3 regions of the Ornithinibacillus bavariensis genome follow, and region 2 is predicted to be linked to each of the others. Evidence: riboswitches for the same ligand, from Rfam matches in the RefSeq annotation. Region 2 holds a riboswitch; each other region holds the start of a gene.
The links. A riboswitch is a leader RNA that binds a small molecule or an ion and turns the genes downstream of it on or off. The one in region 2 is predicted to bind cyclic di-GMP.
Positions count from the first base shown of each region.

Region 1: it holds a riboswitch for cyclic di-GMP, as region 2 does, so the genes downstream of both, HNR27_RS01710 (chemotaxis protein CheX) here and HNR27_RS02480 (response regulator transcription factor) in region 2, are expected to answer to the same signal.
Region 3: it holds a riboswitch for cyclic di-GMP, as region 2 does, so the genes downstream of both, HNR27_RS01735 (diguanylate cyclase) here and HNR27_RS02480 (response regulator transcription factor) in region 2, are expected to answer to the same signal.

Region 1 is NZ_JBNPWZ010000001.1:373,883-381,680, forward strand. Features, by position in the region: gene HNR27_RS01690 (BglG family transcription antiterminator) at 1-1,989, shown strand, start outside; gene HNR27_RS01695 (PTS mannitol transporter subunit IIA) at 2,004-2,441, shown strand; gene HNR27_RS01700 (mannitol-1-phosphate 5-dehydrogenase) at 2,442-3,605, shown strand; gene HNR27_RS01705 (hypothetical protein) at 3,986-4,426, shown strand; cyclic di-GMP riboswitch class I at 4,715-4,801, shown strand; gene HNR27_RS01710 (chemotaxis protein CheX) at 4,879-5,331, shown strand; gene HNR27_RS01715 (methyl-accepting chemotaxis protein) at 5,405-7,147, shown strand; gene HNR27_RS01720 (chemotaxis protein CheA) at 7,212-7,798, shown strand, end outside.
Region 2 is NZ_JBNPWZ010000001.1:547,128-554,925, reverse strand. Features, by position in the region: gene HNR27_RS02505 (pyroglutamyl-peptidase I) at 1-221, opposite strand, end outside; gene HNR27_RS02500 (5-oxoprolinase subunit C family protein) at 236-1,183, opposite strand; gene HNR27_RS02495 (LamB/YcsF family protein) at 1,190-1,960, opposite strand; gene pxpB (5-oxoprolinase subunit PxpB) at 1,967-2,671, opposite strand; gene HNR27_RS02485 (CynX/NimT family MFS transporter) at 2,686-3,888, opposite strand; gene HNR27_RS02480 (response regulator transcription factor) at 4,266-4,901, opposite strand; cyclic di-GMP riboswitch class I at 5,039-5,123, opposite strand; gene HNR27_RS02475 (methyl-accepting chemotaxis protein) at 5,261-6,955, opposite strand; gene motB (flagellar motor protein MotB) at 7,201-7,798, opposite strand, start outside.
Region 3 is NZ_JBNPWZ010000001.1:382,260-390,057, forward strand. Features, by position in the region: gene HNR27_RS01720 (chemotaxis protein CheA) at 1-802, shown strand, start outside; gene HNR27_RS01725 (chemotaxis protein CheW) at 821-1,282, shown strand; gene HNR27_RS01730 (response regulator) at 1,296-1,655, shown strand; cyclic di-GMP riboswitch class I at 2,024-2,114, shown strand; gene HNR27_RS01735 (diguanylate cyclase) at 2,300-7,678, shown strand; gene HNR27_RS01740 (TraB/GumN family protein) at 7,777-7,798, opposite strand, start outside.

The sequences.
Region 1 (7,798 bases), 170 kb from region 2:
CGTGACCTAAAAAATATTGTCGAGGTTTTATCGGATTATCAACTTGAAATCTCGAAGAAATCTGGAGCAGGTATTAAGCTTTCCGGGTCAATTGAAGCAAAGCATAAACTACTGAAAGCGATTGCTGGTTTACCGTTGATAGAATTCACGCCAGAAGAGCGAAGAGCTATCATTTTATCTACACTTCTCGAAGCAAAAGAACCGATCAAACTGTTTACCCTTGCAAATGAATTGTTTGTTACCATTGCAACAATTAGTCATGACTTGGACCAAATAGAGTTAGAGCTTAAGGAATATAATCTAGAGCTAATTCGTAAACGTGGGTATGGTGTAGAAATTATTGGTGAAGAGATTAAGAAACGTGCAGTTTTAAGTCAAATCATTACCAAATACGTTGAACCATTTACAATCGTTTCTTTAGGAAATAAAACCGAAGCTTCCAATAGAAATACGCCCTCGGAATATATTTCGGCTCGCTTACTTGAGTCCATTGACATGAAAAACATTCTAGTCATTCAGTCTGTAGTGGAAAAGGCAATCAAGAAGCTTCCACATGAGCTTGCAGACAATTCCTATATTGGCCTGGTCGTGCATCTAGCACTAGCAATAGAAAGACTACAAAAGGGTGAACAAATTACGTTCGGATCCGATTATTTACAGCAAATTGTACAAACGAAAGAGTATGCGATTGCAAAACGGATTATCCAAGACTTAAAGCTGACATTATCAATGAATATTCCAGAAGATGAAATTGGCTATATCACGATGCACTTGATGGGTGCAAAGCTGCAGCTTAATCAAGATTTTTTTATTGAAGATTCCAGTATGGATATTGCAATAAAAGCAGCAGAATTAATTCAATATATCGAAGTACAGTTGGAGCTGAGCTTAAGTGAGAATACGTCCCTGTTAAAGGACTTAGTTGCCCATTTAAAGCCAGCTATTTATCGATTAAAGCAAGGTATGCCAATAAAAAACCCCTTATTAGATGTAATAAAAAGGGATTATCAGGAATTGTTTTGGTTAATAGAGCAAGGGGTGAAGGATACCTTTTCTGAATTGGTTTTTCCAAAGGCAGAAATAGGATACCTTGTCCTGCATTTTGCTGCAGCCTTATTAGATAAGAGCGATACACCAATTCGTTCACTAGTCATTTGTTCGAGTGGAATAGGTACTGCAAAGATGTTGGCAACGAAGCTATTACAAAAGGTACCTGAGATAAAGCAGGTGGATCATAAATCCTTATTTGACATAGATGAGCTGAACCTAGAGGAATACGACCTTATCATTTCTACTATTCCATTAATGGATATTGGTCGTGATTATATAGTTGCCTCGCCAATGCTTACGGAAAGAGAAATTCAGCAAATCCAGAAAACAATTCGATCAAGGAAAATTCAATCCAGTAAACCAAAGGACTACCCTTTAACTAAAACAAGTAATGGGGCTGGACAATATAATTTTATTCACCAACTAAAAGCTACACAGATATATTCGAATATGATTATAGCGCTATTAGAAGACTTTCAGGTTCAGAGAATTGAAGAAAACCTCCATATGGAGGGAGTATTACTGAATATTTGCAAGCAGCTGGAAGGGTTACATATTGTACAGCATGCTTCTAGTGTCCATCGTCAATTACTAAAACGTGAAGAAATTGGTGGTTTAGGTATCCCGGGAACAACCTTGGCACTGTATCATGCAAGATCGAAGGAAGTGCTAAGGCCATGCTTTCATGTTTATCCTTTAAAACAATCAAAACGTATTAAAGGAATGGATGGGGAGCAAGTAGTAGTGAATACCGTTCTATTAATGCTTGCACCAGAGAATACAAGTAATGAAGTTTTAGAGATATTGAGTTTTATAAGTAATTTAATTATTCAAAGGGACGAGAATTCACGTCTATTTGAATCAGGAAATGAAGAGAAAATCAGAGAATTTCTAATTGAACAGTTTCAGAAATTTTTCAAGGAAAAAAATCTATTGTAGGGAGTGCATCATGATTGGTTAAAGAAGTGCTGTCAAAGGAAAATATTCATTTAAATATGGAATTTAACAATAAAGAGGAAGCGATTCGCTATACTGGAGAGATTCTTTATAAAAATGGCCATGTACAAAAAAACTACATTGAAAAAATGCTAGAACGGGAGAAACTATCCTCGACCTATTTAGGTAATCATGTAGCTATTCCTCATGGGACAGAAGATGCAAAATTGGAGATTGTGGAAACAGGGATTTCGGTTGTAACTGTTCCGAACGGTGTTGATTTTGGAAACGGCAATATCGTCAAAATTTTGGTAGGTATTGCTGGCAAGGGTGATGAACATTTAGAGGTGTTATCGAAAATAGCAATTGTTCTTTCGGAGGAATCCAATATTGAGAAAATCCTGACAGTACAAACCAAAAATGACATCTTACGATTATTCCAAGAGGTGAATTAAATGCTTGCAGTACATTTTGGAGCTGGAAATATTGGTAGGGGATTTATTGGTGCATTGCTTTATCAATCCAGCTTTCATACGCTATTTGTAGATGTGAATGGGAAGGTAATTGATGAGATTAATCGTAAACAAAAGTATGATGTTGTGTTAGCCGATGAAAAAAAAGAAGTACTTACAGTTCGAAATATTTCAGGTATTAATAGTATGATAGATTCTGAGAAGGTCGTTCAAGCAATTGTGAATGCAGATTTAATTACTACTGCAGTTGGCCCTAACGTACTAGAATTAATTTCGGAACTTGTGGCAAAAGGACTTCAGGAAAGGTTGCACAAAAATCCAAAACCAATTAACGTCATTGCTTGTGAAAATATGGTCGGTGGTAGCGATATTTTGAAGGAGCATGTTTATAAGCATATTGCAGAAAAAGACCATGGAGAATTGAATAGTTTAGTAGGTTTTCCGAATGCAGCAGTGGATCGTATTGTTCCAAATCAAATGAATCATGATCGATTAGAGGTCTTAGTTGAGCCATACTTTGAATGGGTAGTTGAAAAAACTGCTTTTAAAGGCAAGATACCAGAAATTACTGGAATTACTTATGTGGATGATTTAAAACCATATATTGAGCGGAAGCTTTTTACAGTGAATACTGGACATGCAGTTCCTGCATATATTGGTCACTTGATGGGATATCACACCATTTATGAGGCTATGCAGGATAGGTCGGTATTAGAAATATTGGAAGGTGCGTTAGGCGAATCAGGTGAGGCAATCATTCAAACATATGGGTTTAATAGGGCTGTCCATCAGGAGTACGTTTCAAAAATCATTAACCGTTTTAAAAATCCACATATATCAGATGATGTTGCAAGGGTTAGCCGGGGCCCTATTCGTAAGCTTGGTCCTAATGATCGGTTAATTCAACCTGCCAAAATGTACTGGGAAATAACCGGTAAAAGTCCAATAATGCTTGCAAAGGTAATAGCCGCAGCACTGATGTATTCACATGAAATGGATAGAGAGGCAGTTGAACTTCAACAACTGATAGAAAAGCAAGGGTATAGGCATGCGTTAGAAAGAATTTCAGGTCTAAAATCAGACCATGCCTTGGTACCAATTATTATGAAAGAAATGGAAAATATAAATGCCTATATACGGGGCTAGGAGTATAGAATATTAATTATTAGTTCGGTACAAAGAACGCACCAGAAATATACTACGCCCTTATTACCAGAGGCAACATCTGCTCCAAAACTATTAGACTTTGTACTACCCATGTGGTTGGTGAGCCTCCTTGTTCCTCCCTCCAAAGGGGTCTCACCGATGCCCTTTCTTCCGCTAAATCTTCTTATTTATCCTCCGAAAAAACAGTGGATTATTGGTCATCTGAGTTAATTGTTTTTGTTTTGTCATAGCCTCATCTATATGTTTTATTTTGAAATATAATTGTAATCAAATATGTCATTGCTTTTTGGGTAGAATGTTGTATGATTAGTTAGAGATTTTGAACTTCTAACGATAATGAAGACATAGGGTGAACACTTGTGGGACGAATGAATACACGCGAGTTTAATATTGAAGGATTTAATGACGAGATTTTTGAAGTAGTTCACCAATTAGGTGAACTTCGAGATTTAGAATTAGAGAACTATATTAGTGATTTAATCAGAAGATCCGATGCTGTTCGATTTGCTAGAGAAATTCTTCGATACCTAGAGATGATAAATGAGATTAGTACAAAGCTATCGGATAAAGATAAGGTAAGAAATTGTACATCGATTAAAAGTTTAAGTGAAGGTTTGAAATCAAGGAACCTTACGCCAATGGAGAGGCGCTATATTTACGAGGAGATATCAGATCTTATTCGTGATATGGAATCGATACGAAGCTACTGGAAGCAGAAAACAATCACTGGGCTAAAGTATATGGGGGCAGGAAGTGCAGTGATTGCTGCTGGGCTCTTTTTACGAAAGAAAAAGAAATAAAAGCCATCTTCTAGATATGGAAGGTGGTGTTTTTTATGTGAATAATAGGATACTAGAGTACATGTAGGCGTATCGAAGAAAATTGTTAGTGTAAGCTATCCCTTGATAGAGGCTCGTTCTTGAAACCAATCAGCAGTGCTAGGTAGTTCCATTTAAACATGAACATATTGATAGATTTCTTGAAACTGTAGATGTTGATTTAAATAAACAGCTATTTCAGATACTATTTCTATTGCACTATACTACCATTGTATGGTACTTTTTTACTATAGACTAAATATTTTCTACTACTGATAAAGGCAAACTATTTGAAAAAATAGGACGCAAAGCCTAGGGTCTAAAGCCATTTTTGGTTATGATCGCCTGGTTACCAAAGAAGTAAAACTGTATAGATACAGGGCTATTCTTTATCAGAATGGCCTTTTCTATTTTACGAACAGGGGGGACACAGAATGCAGGAAGAGAGAAGTAAAGCAATTACAAGCCTTCTTAATGGAGCAATTACAGCAGTTAAAAATACAATACCCATTCAGCATGAAATTAGCAAACCACAAATGTCTGAGAGTTTTCTAAAGCTTCACTTTGGAGTATTAATTGGGATTACCGGAGATTTGAAGGGAAAGCTGATCTTATCTGGGGAGTCAGCTGTTTTTAGTACGATTGGTGAATCGATGTTTGGTATGCCAGTTCAGGATGACATGCTTGCCTCATTTAGTGGTGAGTTAGGCAATATATTAGCTGGTGGAATATCGACAACCATTATACAAAGTGGCATAAAAACGGACATTACTTCACCTACTATTATAGAGGGAAGTACTACAATATCTGGTTATGAAAAAGCAATTCACTTACCAGTTATCTTTAACTCGACAGGTATTTTAAATATTTTCTTATTAGTAGATTAGTCGTAAGAAACGCAAGGTATATTCAAATACATAGGAAATGAAGAATAAACTTACATAAAAGGGGTTTACTAGCATGAAAATCAAGTTGAGCAGAAAAAGACATGGTGTACAAGGAAAACACCATTTTCGAAATATTTCAATTGGATGGAAATATGGACTAGTATTATCCGTAGTATTAGTATTGTTCGGCATATCCTCAATAATAGGGGCAGTACTTGTTTCTAATATTGGAAATAATGTTAACGCACTTGATCAAAGTGATAACCGTGCACTAAATATGACTGAATTAGGGTCATTAACCCGTGCGAAAAGTATCCGGATTGTAAATTTCTGGGCAACAGCAGATCCCAATCTTATTAGGGAATATGAAGAGTACAGCGAGGAGTTTAATGTCTTAGTAGAGAAACTCCGCCAAGAAATCAATGATAAAGGAAACTTGGAGCTACTTGAGCAAATTATCGAAAATGACAAATTACTGAATGAATTATTTACAGAAAATATTGTTCCTAGAGTACAGGAAGGTAATTCTACTTCTGCTGAATATCATGTTATTCAAGCCAACAAGATTCGAAGCGAAATGGTAATCATGCTTGATAACCTTAAGGAAATCACAATAAAAGATCGTAATGAAGTAGTTATAGAGACCCAAAAGAGTCAGCATCTAACCTTTATAGTACAGCTAGTTTCATTAATTGTATCAACTATCATTGGGATTCTACTAGTTCTGATTATTAGTAGAGCAGTCTCTCGAAACTTAAATAAGGTAGTAAAAGTTAGTGATCAGATTGCTTCGGGTGATCTTGCTGTGGAGCAAATAGATTATCAAGGGAAAGACGAGATTGGTAGATTATCCCGTTCTATTAATGATATGAGTACAAATCTACGCGAGATGATTAAGAATGTTACACATGTTTCTGAATTTGTTACAAGCCAGAGTGAGGAGCTAACACAATCCGCGAATGAAGTAAAAGTTGGTTCTGAACAAGTTGCGTCTACTATGCAGGAATTAGCAGCTGGAACAGAAACGCAGGCTAATAGTGCAAGTGATTTAGCAAATGGTATGTCACAGTTCTCTGTCAAAGTGAAAGAAGCAAGTGAAAACGGTGGAGTTGTAAGAGAAAGCTCACAAAAAGTATTGACCATGACAGAGGATGGAACGAAGCTGATGGAAGATACAACTAGACAGATGTTAAAAATTGATCAAGATGTGAGAGATACCGTTAAAAAAATGAAAGCGTTAGATGATAAGACGAAGAAAATTACTGAACTGGTAACGGTTATTCGTGATGTTGCCGATCAAACGAACTTGCTTGCCTTAAACGCAGCTATTGAAGCAGCACGAGCTGGAGAGCATGGAAAGGGTTTTGCTGTAGTAGCAGATGAGGTTCGTAAACTGGCAGAACAAGTTTCCGTATCTGTTACAGATATTACAGAAATTGTGAATGGTATTGAAGAGGAATCTAAGGCCGTATCTGAATCCTTAACCGTTAGCTACGAAGAGGTAGAACATGGAACTGTACAAATTGCTGCAACTGGGGAAACACTAATGAACATTAAGAAGGCTGTAAATGAAATGACTGATAACATCTCCACTATTACTAATAATCTGACGGAAATCGTAGCAGGTAGTGAAAAAATGCAACGTTCTATCGAGGAAATTGCAGCAATATCTGAGGAATCAGCAGCAGGTGTTGAAGAGACCTCCGCATCAACAGAACAAACAAGCAGTATCATGGAGGAAGTAGCAGGAAGCTCGGAGGAACTAGCCAAACTTTCAGAGGAACTATCAGGTTTAGTGCATAAATTTAAGTTGTAATGATTGATAGATTTAGACATCAGCGCTTAGCTTAAAATATTAAATAGAAGGAAGAGGGACCGTCATGGATACAGATCAATATTTAGAAGTATTCTTAGATGAGAGTCGAGAACATCTGCAAGCGATTAATGATAATCTACTAAGATTAGAAAATGAACCAACAGAAATTGATATTGTTCAGGAGATATTTCGCTCTGCACACACGCTAAAAGGAATGTCAGCAACAATGGGTTACGAAGATATTGCCTCGCTTACCCATCAAATGGAAAATGTTCTGGATAAAATTCGCCATCATGAATTAGAGGTATCTACAAAGGTTATCGATATCACTTTTTCAGCGATAGGAGCACTTGAGGAAATGGTTCAGTCTGTCAGTGATGGGAATGATGGGAAAAAGGATGTTACTGCTTTAGTATCTCAATTACAAGAATTAGAGAATGGGAAGGTAGCAACTACTGAAGTAAGTCTAGAGAAAGGTGAAGAATTACCTTCTCTTTCTATCCAGTTAGATGAATATCAATCAACAGTTATCTCGCAGGCAATTAGTAGTGGGTATCACCCTTACCAAATCACCGTTCAACTTAATGAGGATTGTGTATTAAAAGGACCTCGTGCCTATATGGTATTTGACAATCTTGAAAAAATTGGTGA
Region 2 (7,798 bases):
CTACCTGCCGCAAGACCTAGCGATACAATCGCATCTGGTTGATGCTTTTCGATCAGCTCTAAAATTTGACTACCAGATTGATGAAAATCAACGGAAAGTATCTCGCCAATAATTTTGTAACTACCTATTAACTCACCATTTAAGTAGTTAGCTATTTCTGTTGTTGGATTTATAGGAAAATCAAGGAACGGTTCAAAACCAGTAAGTAGTAGTTTTTTCATTTTTGCACCTCTATTCAAGTTATATGAAATCGAAATGTTTCTAGTGTGGACAGAATCTGTTCTCTTTGCCTATAACGAGCTTGAGCTTCCTCAATTGTAACAGGATAAAACCTTAGCTTTCCATTTGGAATAAGCTGGGAAAGCTTTGGAATATCGGTAGTCATCACCGCACCAATTCGCGGATAACCACCTACTGTCTGCCTGTCCGACATTAAAACAATTGCATCACCATTTGGCAAAATTTGAATCCCACCTAGTGGTACAGCATCCGACCAAATATTTGGGAGTTCCTCTTCTAATATTACATCACTAGAACTCAGTCGATATCCCATTCGATTGGAATTCGGTAATACGATAAATTCTGTTTGAAAAAACTTTTCTCGAATTTTATTCGAAAAAAAAGCAGTGTGTGGTCCTTCCAATACCCCAAGCTTCAGTTCAGTTGATATGGTTGGAATAAATTTCGGATGAAGCCTTATTCGTTGCTTCCTCTTTATTGGTAGTCCCAATACAGTGTCATCCCTCCATAATTCTCTACCTAAACCGCTTTGAATATCAGTCGATTTACTATGGAAATAAGAAAGCGACCCAACCCCCCCTGCGACAGCAATATAGGCAAATAAACCGGATTGATGTTTTCCAAAAGAAAGGGAGTCTCCTTCATTCATTCGTATTGTACTGTACATTGGTACCGGTATGTCATTAATTTTTGGGGTAAAGTTAGCCCCTGTAATAGCAATTGTAAGCTGTGTCTTTGCTACTAACTCTGGACCAATTAATGCCACTTCTAAGCAGGCTTCATTCCTTCGATTTCCCACTAATATATTCCCTAGCTGCATTGCATAGGAATCCATTGCACCTGAAACAGGGATACCAAATCGCTGATAACCTTTTCTTCCAAGATCCTGAATGGTTGTTCTTAAACCTGGTCGAATAACCCGAAAGATTTCCGTTGAATTCATAAAAAGTCAACACCTCTCTCTAATGGGCTTAACAGCTAGTCCCTCGTTCCATAATGCTTCATTTAGTCTTTTCGCAAAATGTACGGCCTGTGGATGGTCACTATGAATACAAACCGTATCCGCTACAAGGGGAATCAACGTTCCATCAATGGCGCAGACTGTACCTTTTAATACCATTTGTTTCACCTGTTCCACTGCTTGCTTTGGATCATGAATCAAGGCATTATGATGTGATCGTGGTGTTAATGAGCCATCAGGTTGATAAGTCCTATCTGCAAAAACTTCCGAAGCAACTGCTAATCCATACCTTTCCCCTGCTGCTACAAGCTCACTGCCAGCTAAACCATATAAAATCAGTGTTTGATCCAAATCCTTAATAGACTTCGCAATTGCATCTGCTATTTCACGCTTTTTTGCAGCGGCATTATATAGAGCTCCATGTGGTTTTACATGTGTCATTGGTACTTGGTGTATTTGACAAAATGCCTGTAGACTACCTATTTGAAAAATCATAAAATGATAGATTTCTTCTGGTGTATATTCTACATAACGCCTCCCAAATCCCTCTAGATCTGGATAACCAGGATGTGCCCCAATAGCAAGCCCATGTTCCTTGGCAAGTCTTACTGTACGGTCCATTACATTTGGATCGCCTGCATGGCCTCCACAAGCTATATTTACCGAAGATATGGCCGTCATTAAATCCTCATCATAGCCAAAGGAAAAGTGTCCAAAGCTCTCTCCCATATCACAGTTCAAATCGATGCTCTTTTTCATTTACAATCACCTCACTATTTTTACTTGAAAGGTGCTATCTTGAATTATTTCTTTATATTCGCTCTCTGTAATACGATAAAACTTCACCCAATCACCAGGCTGAAATAAAAAAGCCTTTTGCGCTTGAGCTGGATTATATATCTCAACAGGTGTCCGTCCAATAATATTCCAACCTCCAGGAGAATCAATTGGGTATATTCCTGTTTGTCCATGCGCTATACCAACAGAACCTGCTGGTACTATAGCCCTCGGTTTTTCTAATCTAGGTGCAGATAATCTATGATTAAGACCTCCTAAATAAGGAAACCCAGGTAAGAAGCCAAGCATATAAATGAGATAGGTTGGTTCTTCGTGGAGGGCAATGATTTCTTCTTCCGAGATGCCCTTCGAATTAGCGAGTTTTTGTAAATCTGGTCCATGTTCTCCCCCATACAATACTGGGATAAAGATGGTTCTTTGATCTATTGGGGAATCATTATCAGTTTCCTGTGCAAGCAAACTGATTCTTTCTACTAATTCCTGATATAGAATAATACTTGGATCGTAATAAATCGTAACCGAATTATACGAGGGAACCCATTCTACTACTCCTTTTAAGTTAGAACTTTCAAGTTTCAAGCAAAATTGATTTATCTTTATATTCGTTTCCAGAGAAACATCTGCCGAAAATTGAATGATTACAGCCTGATCCCCATTCGGTTGAATTTGCATGACTATTCCTCCACTTACACAAATTTGTTACGACCTGCCCCTAATCCAAAAGTAATAACTAAAACCGTAATAAATATTAATGTTATTAACGGAAGAGTCCAGGCATGGGTAATATCAAATAAAAATCCAAATAACATCGGGCCAATAGCTGCCAATAAATACCCAAGCGACTGAGCCATTCCAGATAAATTAGCAGCTTGACGAGCATTTCGAGAACGGAGTCCTAATAATGTAAGTGCTAATGGAAACGTACCACCCAAGCCAATACCTAAGAATACAATACTGATAAACATGGCCATATGCGAATTACCAAGTAATAATCCCAAATAGCCACAAATTGACGATATGCCTAGCAGTACGACTAGCAACCGTTGGGAAGAATATTTTCCAGCTAATACCGGAACAAAAAAACTTGCCGGCAGACCGATGAATTGCATTAATGATAGCATCCATCCCGCAGCCTCCATACTAACACCTGTTGCATGCAAAATTTCTGGCAACCATGAAATCGTCACATAAAATAGAAATGATTGTAATCCCATATAAAAAGCTATTTGCCATGCTAATGCATTACTCCATAAGCTATGGGAGTTATCTGCAAAATTAAGAGAATCAACGTTTTTATTTCCGTTTTCTTTTCTGGCAAGATAGAACCATATTACAATACCAAGTAGTGTTGGGATAACCCACACGAAAAGTGCAAGGTTCCATCCTAATTTGAACCCACTGGCTAAAGGCACGCTTAACCCAGAAGCTAGAGCGGCAAAGGTTCCCATTCCCGTCGAGTACACACTGGTCATCAATCCAACCTTCAAAGGAAATTTTTCCTTAATAACCCCTGGTAATAGCACATTACACACTGCAATACCAATACCAACCAGAATCGTTCCAACGACCAATAAAAAAATCATGGATATTGATCTTAAGGAAATTCCAATTGTGAGAATCATTAAGCCCCATAGCATTGTACGCTCATTTGAGAAACGATTGCCTAGCTTAGCTGCAATAGGTGACATAAACGCAAAGGCAAGTAGAGGCAAGCTAGTTAACAGACCTGCACTCCAATTTGTTAATCCTATATCATCCCGAATGGTTGTAATGAGAGGTCCAACAGAAGTAATTGCCGGACGTAGATTAAAGGAAACAATAATTATTCCTGCAATTAACATAAATTTATATAGCTGGTCTTCTTGTACGTGCTGTTGATTTAAGTCCAAAAGTTGTTACCCCCTCCGATATATTGCTTCATTTACTATAGCATATTGGATAAGCTATAGGGAAAGATGGCGGATTGGAATTTTTGAAGAAATGAGTATTAGAAAAAAAATCAGCGTTATTCATTACAAAAAATTGGAGTAATACATCTTTAGGAAGCAATGAAGATATTTCCTCGGAAATAATCCTTTAATGTCAAAAAATGACAAAAGCTTATTAGGCGGAGTTTCTTAATTATTATGGAAATTTATGAAGATTTTACAATTGCGTTTAAAAAAGGTCGATTTAGACTATCTTTCTATCTTTTCGTACAGCTTATGTAATCGCTAATTTCTCCTTTTAAAAATGGACAGAGTTAAATCCTCTGTCCATTTAGATACTATAGCGTTATCCACTTATTTTTAATGGCCTTAATCACTGCATTTGTACGATCAGAAACATGTAACTTTTTTAGAATGGAACTTACATGATTATTAACCGTTCTCGTTGAAATAAACAATTCTTTAGCAATGCTACAATTGTTAAGCCCTTTCCCAAGCTCTTCAAGAACCTTCCATTCCTGTTCAGTTAATATCCCTTTTGGTCTTTCCGGTTCTTCGCTAGTGAGTTTAACATAATCCTTTAATAATACAGCAGATAGTTTAGGATGGATATACTGCTGATCTTGCAGTATGGAATTAATAGCAAAGATAAGTTCACTTAATTCCATCCCATTATAAAAATAACCATTCAAGCCATATCGAAAAAAGTCTCGTAATACATTTTGATCGCCCTCAGTTGCCCAAATTGCAATTCTGGTACTGTGACTACGACAATCTTCTATAATTTTTTTACAATCTACATTTGCATGTATGTCCACTAAGAGCAGATCAGTTTGATACGTACAAGTAGTTTGTTTCTCAAGCTCCCTTGAGCTTACTGCATTCCATGAGTGCTCTGGCAATTTCTCTTGTAGTTTTTCTATTATGATATCCCGCACTAAATCTTTTTCTTTAACTACTGTTATCACACTCATTCATTTATCCCCCATCCAAGTAACTGTATTGCCTTGTACCTAAATGGCGCTATGTATAGACTCCCCATACTTAACAAGAAAAAAAGCTATTCCAAAAAATAGAATAGCCGGTGTCAATATCATATGGATACATCCATCTCGGCAACCAGGCTATCATAGTCTTTCAACCTTAGACCCTAGGCTTTGCGTCCTACCTTTTCAGATAGTTTGCCTTTTACAAGTGTTCATTTTTGATTTAAAAACACAAAGTCAATGTTATCGAACTTCTTATAAAAAAGCAACCGAGAGATATTGGAAATTTAATTCGCTCTTAAAAAACCAGTTATTTTGGAACAAAATGGCAATAACTGGTATATATGTTATAGTCTGAACTTACGAATGAGTTGATTTAATTCTTCTGATTGCTCCGCTAATTGCTCGGAACTAACTGCTACTTCTTCCATAGAACTCCTAACTTGTTGTGCAGAGGCAGTAGTTTGCTCTACTCCTGCAGCAGCTTCCTCAGAAATAGCTGCTATCTCCTGGATAGAGCCATTCATCTCTTGACTATTAGCTGCAATAGTTGTTAGATTATTCGTTATCGTAGAAATACCTTTAGCCATACTTGAAATAGCTTGATTGATTTTAGTAAAGGTCTCATCTGTTGCTCCAATGTTTACTGTTCCAACCTGAACTTCTTTATACCCTTCTTGTAGGGACTCTGTCACAATTGTCGATTCGACTTGAATATTAGTCACAATTTGCGTAATATCGCTAACTGATAAAGAGACCTGCTCTGCTAGTTTTCGAACCTCATCTGCAACTACTGCAAATCCTTTACCATGTTCGCCAGCCCTTGCTGCTTCTATTGCTGCATTAAGTGCTAATAAGTTTGTCTGATCAGCAATAGCTTTGATCACTGAAACTAGATTAGATATGTTTTGTGTATGTGTATCTAAACCTTCAACCTTCTTGACAGCATCATGAACAATTTGATCAATTTTATACATTTGCTTGGTTGAAGATTTCATTAAGCTACTCCCTTCATCGGTTAGCTGTAATATTTCTTTTGAATCTTTTTCAATATGTTTGCTTTTCTCATTCGCTTCTTGTACACGAACTGAAAAGGAATTCATCACAGCTGATAGATCTCCAGCACTATTCGCTTGGTTTTCTGTTCCAGAAGCTAATTCGTCCATAGTGGATGCAATTTGCTCTGCACCCTCACGTACTTCATTGGCGGATTGTGTTAACTCTATACTCTGACCAGAAACCATATCTGAAACTACATTAATTTGGTTAAGCATCGCTCGCATATTTTCATGCATTTCATTTGTAGCAACAACTAATTGGCCTATTTCATCTCTTGTGCTTGTAACCAATGCATCTTGATATAGATCCCCCGAAGCCATTTGCTTCATTTTGATCATTACTTTTTTTATAGGAGTGGTAATTGTTTTAGAAGTGATAATTGCGATTATCACTCCTAAAATAATCACCAGTATTGAAACTATAAAGCTAGTAACCGTACTTAAGGTTCCGTTTTTAATGACTTCCTGTCCTTGTTCAATAATAAGCTCCTCTCTCAATTTAGCGGAATCTTTAAACCCATTGATTATCTCACTTTCTAGTGGGTTTACTTGATCCTGCATAATTCTTAAGGCTGCTTCTTTATTTCCACTGTCATATTCTGAAAAAGCTTCATTGATTAATGTTCCCCATTCAACCTTCTTATCAATTAATGCCTTAATATCCTTTGAATCACTTAATTCCATGATTATATTTTCCAGATTGATACTTTCCTCTATTTGCTCTTCAAATAAGTCTCTAGCATGATAATCATCATATAAAAAATATGATCGAACTAGCCCAGCTCGATTTACCATGTTAAAGGAAATCTCTTCATCAGCAATTAACAAAGGTACTTGTTTATTAATCATTTCCTTTGTATTCTCAACAGCTTTATTTATATTCGTTAAGATGAATAATGCCAATAGTAACACTAGAACTATTACTGCTAAAAAGCCAAATAAAACCTTCGTTCTCACACTCTTAAAATTAAATAAATTCTTCACCTATAGATACCTCTCTTCTGTAGTTTTCCTTAATGACGAGACAGAGGTTATACGTTAAAGGTACTGCCCACACTAAGACCTATCCTCTATATCGAGATGGATTGCACGATTCTTAATAGTAATTGCTAAGAGATTACTTGGTAATATTATCCAAGAAAACACAAAAAAGAGTAGCACCTGCAATATTATTACAAGGAGCTAACTCTTTTTGTAAAGTATTACTGAATGGATAAATGAAGTAATTTTTATTTTTCAATTTTACCTGCAATATCGTAATTCGGTAAAATTAACACTTCAACACGACGGTTTTTGGATCGATTTTCCGTACTATTGTTAGGAACAATAGGTTTATATTCACCATATCCCTTTGCACTAAATTTATCTGGATCAAGTTGCTTATTATCTAGAATTAATGTCATAAAGTTAACAGCTCGCATTACACTTAGTTCCCAATTAGAACCAAACTTTGCGTTATTCATCGGAACGTCATCCGTATGACCACTAATGACAACCTGATGTGGAGGATCGGTGATCAATAGTTGGGAAATTTCTTTGGCGATTACCTTACCATCCTTATTAACATCAGCACTTCCTGGTTCAAAGGTAACATCATTCATTATCGATATCATCAGTCCTTCTTCGGAAAGCTGTGTTGCTAGTGATTCTGTTAAATTATTTTCGTGAATATAGTTATTAATTTTTTCTTGCAATTCCTGTAGATTTAGAACCTCTGTAGTTCCTTCATCAGGCTTTTCTTCCTCATTTTCTTCCTTTTCTTTGCTATCATCCTCAACCGGTATAGGTTGTTCCATGATACCAGGACTTCCACTAGAAAATTCTGTT
Region 3 (7,798 bases), 160 kb from region 2:
TTTGATTCGTAACTCTCTTGACCATGGTATCGAATTACCAGAGGCACGAAAGCAGAGTGGTAAATCGGAAGAAGGAAGAATATCTCTAAAAGCATACCATAGTGGAAACCATGTCTTTATTGATATTGAAGATGATGGTGCGGGTATCAATCGGGAAAAAGTAGAGGCTAAGGCAATCGAGAACGGCCTTATTAGTCCTGAGAATTCTAAGCATTTAACTGATGAAGAGGTATATCACCTGATATTTGCGTCAGGATTTAGTACCGCTGATCAAATTTCCGATATTTCTGGTCGTGGCGTTGGACTAGATGTTGTAAGGAACAAGATTGAGTCTTTAGGTGGTTCGATTGAAGTGAAATCAGTACCTGGAAAAGGAAGTAAGTTTTCTATTCAGTTGCCTCTCACACTTTCCATCTTATCAACGTTACTAGTAAACGTTGGTAATGAGAAATTTGCGATACCACTTTCTTCTATTATTGAGACGGTGGCTCTTGGTGATAAGGATATTAAATATGTACATGGTCAAAAGGTACTGGACTTCAGAGGACATATTGTTCCTTTAGTGTCCTTGCAAGAGGTTTATGGAGTATCAGGGCAAAGTGAAGCCAGCAATTCTGCTGTCATCATTCAAAAGGGAGACAAGCAAGCAGGCTTATTAGTAGATTCGTTCTTAGGTCAACGGGAGATTGTTTTGAAATCCTTAGGTAACTACCTAAAGAATGTATTTGCTATTTCTGGCGCTACTATTTTAGGAAATGGTGAGGTTTGTTTAATTGTGGACCCAAATGCTTTGGTGAAATAAATGATAGGAGGCCTTGAAATGGAAGAAACAATGAAGGTAATTGTATTCAGCTTGAGCGGTCAACGGTTTGGGGCGAATATTCAACAAGTTATTTCAATTGAAAAAATGAAAGAAATTACTAAGGTTCCAGGTACATCTTCTTTCATAAAAGGGATTTTTAGCTTTCATGGTGAAACAGTTCCAGTGCTTGATTTAAAGGAACGTCTACAAATGGAACAAACAGCACAAACAGATTCCAATCGTATTATTGTTGTGAATATCGATAATATTCAGGTTGGATTGATAGTGGATGCTGCAACAGATGTAATAGACATTGAAATGGAGATAATCGAAGACGCTAAAGCAATGGGTGGCGTTATTCATAAAGATTATATCAAAGGTGTAGCAAAACTTGCGAATGAATTATTAATATTATTAGATTTAGGACGAGTATTAGCACTGGAAGAAAAAGAAGAGCTACAAGAAGTTTTAGCTAACTAAGTGGAGGTACCTCATGGCAAAAGTATTAATTACAGACGATGCTGCATTTATGCGAATGCAGCTGAAAGATATTGTTACTAAATTAGGACATGAAGTGGTAGGGGAAGCGGAAAACGGCCGTATAGCAATTGAACAGGCGAAGGAATTACAGCCAGACCTAATAACGATGGATATAACAATGCCTGAATTAAATGGTGTTGAAGCTACTAGAGAAATTAAAAAGCTCTTACCAGGCGTAAAAATTATTATGTGCTCTGCAATGGGACAACAGGGTATGGTAGTGGATGCCATTCAAGCCGGAGCGAATGATTTTGTTGTAAAACCATTTAATCTTGATCGGATTAAAGAATCCTTCGCAAAAGTATTATCTTAATTTTGGTTTGCTTTTTCATAAGCTGAACTAGATTAGACTATCTTCGTGGAGATTCCAGATAGTCCAGTAATACATAAAAGTACTGTCTAGATTAGTGAAGAATACAGCTCTCATGAGAAGTGTTGAACAGGATAGTTTTAGGAATATGTAAAAAAATACACTTAGGTAGAAGGTTGTTAAATACGATAAAGATTTGAAACCAATAAAAGAAAGTTAAACATCTGGTATTAAAGCCAGATGTTTTTTCTTTTTTCTGTAATAGGAATGGCAGAAAGAAATATAGTTATACATTATATTAGTATAAACCATTGAATTATCGAAAGATTGATGTAAAATAGGTATTAAGTAGCAGTAATTTAATAATAGAATGTTGAAAAAGGCAAACTATTCGAAAGAGTAGGACGCAAAGCCGAGGATCTAAGGTGCATCAAGCATGCCTATGATAGCCTAGCTGCCAAAACGTTTGTTTCTTTTTGGCTATTCACTTATTTGAATAGTCATTTTTGTTATATAGAGGAAGGTTTATAATATTGTATTTCACATAATTAAAAGTTTACACCCGGTTTCTTACGTAATTACGTTTGATTTGAAATGTTTATTATGTTATCCGTGAATAAAGCGGACTCTTTTACCTGGGGGTGAAAATGGTGGAAATAATTAATAACAGATATCGGATAAAAGAGCTACTAAAACAAGACAAGCTAGCCACACATTATTTAGTGTATGATATGCGAGATGATAATAAGGTACTTTTATTACACCTATTGAGTTCAGAATACTCACCCAAATCAATTATTGAATTTTTCATTGATAGGTTTATAGATATAAAGAACTTGACTAATAGAAGAATTGTTAGAAATTATAGCTTTAATTCCTTATCCTATGTAGATAAAGAGAGACAAGCAGAGCCACAATACTTCTATACTTCTGATTACCATGACAATGCAGAAGAGTTATTTACTGTAATTGGTCGAATAAACTTCCGTCAAAAGATGGATTTGTTCCTAGATTTATGTTCGGCGGTGTACTATTTGCATCAAAAAGGCTTTGTATATGGGGCACTGAATTGGGATAACTTGAAAGTCTTAGCAGAAAATGGAGAGTATCATATTCTACTTCAGGATATTGCTACTGTCGAGGGTAGAAAACTTCTCCAGGAAGAAAAGATGGAGTATACTTTCTTGATTTCACCCCAGGTTTTAGCGGGGATGAAGCCAAATGTCAAATCAGATATCTATTCCTTAGCTGTTATTCTATTAGCTATGCTTTGTGGAAAGCCATTTTTGTACAGTCCAATAGATGAGTTATCTCAGTTGTCATTAGAAACGAATGACCCCAATATATTACAATTAATTTCCTTACTTGAAAAATTGCTTCATAAAGAGGGATTTGAATTCGATTCTGTTTATGACGTTATTGAAGAGTTAAATTTATTATTGCATACGAATTACTCTATCGTTCATAAAGAGGAGTATGAGGGGTTGAACATTTACACCAAATTAATTGGTAGAGAAAATCAAGTAAATGCTATTTTACGTGCCTATGAAAAAATGGTTTCTTATCAGTCAGGAAATCGAATCTTTTTTGTGCAAGGTACCAATGGAATTGGGAAGACACGCTTGCTACAGGAAATTAACTTCTTGTTTGATCTTAGTAAAGCTAGCGTTTATTCGAGTTTTAGCTTGAATGGTCTTGCAGATGGCCACAATAAAGTCTGGATAGACATTTTTAAGAAGTTAATAATGGAAACGGATCAACATATTGTTGAAAAATATAGTGTTGAGTTAGGGAAGTATTTTCCAGAATTAACGGAGAAGAATGTAAATGTCCATCATAAGAATGAAGAGATATCCAAGTATCGCTTTTTAAATCGAATTTCAGGCTTTATTAGTGAAAGTATCCAAAACCGTCCGACAGCATTTGTTATCGATAATATACATTTAGCTGACGATCTTACCATTGATACATTTCATTATTTGTGTTCCGAGGTTCTAGAAAATACAAATTTAACATTGATATTTTCGTGTGACGACAGCGAAGCTTCCTGGAATTCTGTTGCCTTGGAATTTGTTAGTAATATGAAAAAGAGACCAGATTCGGAAACGATTCGGTTAGAGCCTCTTAATGAAGCGGAAACTGGTGATATGATTCAGTGTATATTGACAATGCCGTTTGTTCCGAAGAATTTGTCACGTAGAATTTATAGTCAATCCTATGGTAATCCTTTGTTTATCACCGAAATTATGAAGGATCTCTATAGTCGTCATATTATCTATATACATGAGTCTACAGCTAGATGGAATATTGATTTGCCGGAGGAAAGCAACTATAGCTTACTGGAATTACCAGATAGTGTAGAACAAGCACTAGTAAACCAGCTAAAGGATATTGATTCCTTTAGTATAGAGATACTAAAGGTTATTTCTATTTTTCAAAAACCAATTTCCATGGAAATGATTGAGCAGTTTATCTCTTCCTGCAACAGTTTAGAAGAAAGCTTAGAAATTCTAGGAAAAAGAGGTGTCATCCAACGTCTAATCGGTGATAGCTCCTATCTATATGATTTTCGTAGTAAGGTATTGAAAAATATTGTTTATGACAAGGTTTTGCCAGAAGAAAAAATTGAAAAACATCGCAAAGCAGCAGCAATGCTGGAGGAAAGGTTAGAGCTATCAACCCTCACTAATTATGATGAACTAATTTATCACTATGGTCAGGCAAATGAGATTTCTAAAGTGAAAGCCTACTATCGATTAAATGCAGCTAAAATGAAGTCTCTCCATAATACGAAGGCTCAAATTGATAACTTAATTTGTATTCTAAATTTAACCGAAAATCAGAAGGAAAAAACAGAGTTATTAATAGAAATTGGTGCACTACTTGCGGATACAGGTGATATTCCACTAGCACTTGAATATCTTCATGATGCGGAAGATTTATCAACCTCTGATAGATTTGCAAGAAATATCGTAGATGTGTATCTAAATTTAGCAAATGCTAATCTTCTCTTATATGCCAATGACAAGGTATTGGAGTATATTAATAGAATTGAACAGGTACTGGATAGTAATCCAGATGAAGAGGCTCGATTAGATATAAAGCGTATCCGCGCCCTATTATTATTAGATGAGAATTACCTTGCAGAGGCAAGAGACTTATTAATTGAGGTAATTGAAGAATGCGGAGAGCGATTTAATAAAGTAAAAGGTAATGCCTATCGAACGTTAGGGTTTATCTATGTCCATACCGGAAAGCCTGAAAAAGCTTTGGCAGCATACCATGAATCGATTCGTGCATTAGAGAAAATTGACTATACAAGAGGTGTATTACTGGCACTCAACAATATTGGTGCCGTTTACGCGGAGGTTTATGAAGATTTTGATAAAGCGATGGAATACCATCTGCAAGTTAAAAATTTAAGTGAAGAATACGGCATTTTTACTAGTGAAGTCTTTGGTCTTATTAATATTGCCGAAGCTAATTTGAATAAATATGATTTTGAAACTGCCTTTGATCATTTCAATATAGCACTTAAAAAGGCAGAGCGCTATAAGATGATTCAAGAAAAATTCATGCTTTTGAACTTTTTAACCTTAGTAAGCCTAGAAATGGATCGTTTTTCAGACGCCTTTCATTATTATAACCGTTTAAGACAGGACATAGAAGAAAATCCAAACAAAGGCTTTGATATTGGTAGTTTTTATAATACTTGTGCAAAGCTATTTCAAGTACTTGGCAATTATGAAGAAGCGGATTATTATAACAAGAAGGTAATTGCCTTTCATAGTGAACATGAGCATATTTCAAAGTATACATCAAGTTTGAATATGCTCATTAATCAACTGAGAAAGAGTGAAGGACGGAATCATTCCTATTTAGTGAAACAAATCCAGTCCCTATCAGAAAAAATTACAAATAAACAGATGAATATAGAAAGCATATGCGATGTGATCTTCATCCTTTGCCATAAAGGCGACTATACTTTAGCTAAAGAGCTATTAATCAAGGTTCAACAGAATATTCGGAGGGATTCACCTGGTCGATTAATATCCATTTTTCAGCATGCACAAGGTATCGTAGAGTTTGGTATAAATCCAAAGATGGCAATACGTTACCTTGAGAGCAGCTTAGAGTTGGCAAAGGAATCTAAAAGTAGAGAGCTTATTTCTCGTATAACAGCTGATTTAGGTGCATGTTACTATACCTTAGGAAAATATTACGATGCGGCTAACTATTTATTAGAAAGTGTTGAAAGTATAAAAACGTTATTAGGACAACTGCCAAAGGAAAACCGGGTGAATTTTATTAATGGGCGATATTTTGCTAATGTATTTTATCAACTGGAATTAATTGGAAGGTGGATCTTTTTACAGGAAGAAATTCCTCAAGAAAGTGATACGGCCCCTAAATTAGTTACTTCACTAGATGAGTTAGAGGATTTACTGCGTACGAATGACATATATGCATTTATTCATAATCATGAATTTATGTACTATATTCGTACGCGGCATATGAAACGGTTGTCAAGTGGCATTTTGTCAGAGCAAGATATTCTGAGAAATCTGGACAGTGATGACGTGAAAAATCTTGATATGATTGGAAAATATCTTGCTGGTGGAACCCTAGCTACGAAGGGATTAATCGTTTCCGCGGAAAATGGACACAATTTAACGGTTCTGTCTTCAACAGATGGTAATAAGCAGTTTACGGTGAACATGTCCATATTTAACCGTGTACGCACAACCCAAAAACCATTTCTATTCGCAGAATCGGAGAAGCAGGATAAAATGGAACATAATTTACTTCTGAATGATAAACGCGCTGTTATGTGTATTCCAATTATTAAGTTACAAGCAGGAAGGTTAGAGGAGCGCAATACAATTCTAGGCTATATTTATTTAGAAACGGATAAAATGGTTAATAATTTTAACCAACGCGGACTTGATTTGTGTACTGAATTAGTGGGCCTTTTAGCGTTATTATTAGAGAAACGCCAGTTAATGCTAACGGCATCTATTGATAAGCTAACAGGTGCATTAACAAGAAAATACTTAGAGGATACCTTACAAAATACGCTAGACTTTTCCAGGAAAAATGGAAGAGAATTTAGTATTATTATGTTTGATTTAGATAAATTCAAGGGTGTTAATGACAGATATGGACACCAAGTAGGTGACAAAGTACTAAGAGAGGTTTCCTCGATTATTTTAGACAACCTGACTGGAAATCGTACCCTAGGACGCTATGGGGGGGAAGAGTTTGTTATCATATTACCTACAACAGATGTGCTAGAAGCTAAGGAAGTTGCAGAATCGCTTCGAAAAAAAGTACAAGGTAGGCAGATTCTAGGTGATAAACAAGACATTACCCTTAGCATGGGCATTGCAACATATCCTGAACATGGACAAACAGTGAGAGAACTTATATTGAAGGCAGACCAGGCACTGTATGTTGCAAAGGAAAATGGTAGAAATAATTCACAAACATGGCAGAAAGATTTTGAGAGTAAGGCAAAGCCTGCAAATAAATTAACAGGAATTATGTCTGGTGATGAAATTAGAGATGCTCGGAATGTGTTGGCGCTTGTGGAGCTGATTCAGCTAACAAATAAAAATATTAGTCAGCAGGATAAAATATACAAGTTCCTCGGTCGTATGATTGAAATAATGGAAGCACAATATGGGTATGTTTTCTTAACAAGCAATAATTCCATAACTAAGCAATTTGGTAGAAAGACACAAGTAGAAGAATGGGTAGAAAACGTTGCTTATAATCAAGAAATTATACAAAAAGTTATTTTAAGTGGACAGGGACTATACCAGATTGATTGGGAGACAACGGATAAAATTAATATGGTAAACGGACTACCAGATTGGGATTCTATTCTTGCTGTTCCAATTATGTCAGCCGGGAACATGAAGGGCGTTTTGTATCTTTCTGCCCCGACAAGATTAAAAGAATTTGGTACAGATGAGCTCAATGTATTAAATGTGTATAGTGATTTAATTGCAACTATATTATAAATGGAGATTTTCTTATAGATTAAGAGGCTTTTACTGTTCAAACTTTATTAAAGGCTGTATGAGAAGGAGATACGTTCACTCCTACCCATACAGCCTTTTTATAATACTCTTTCTATCGTA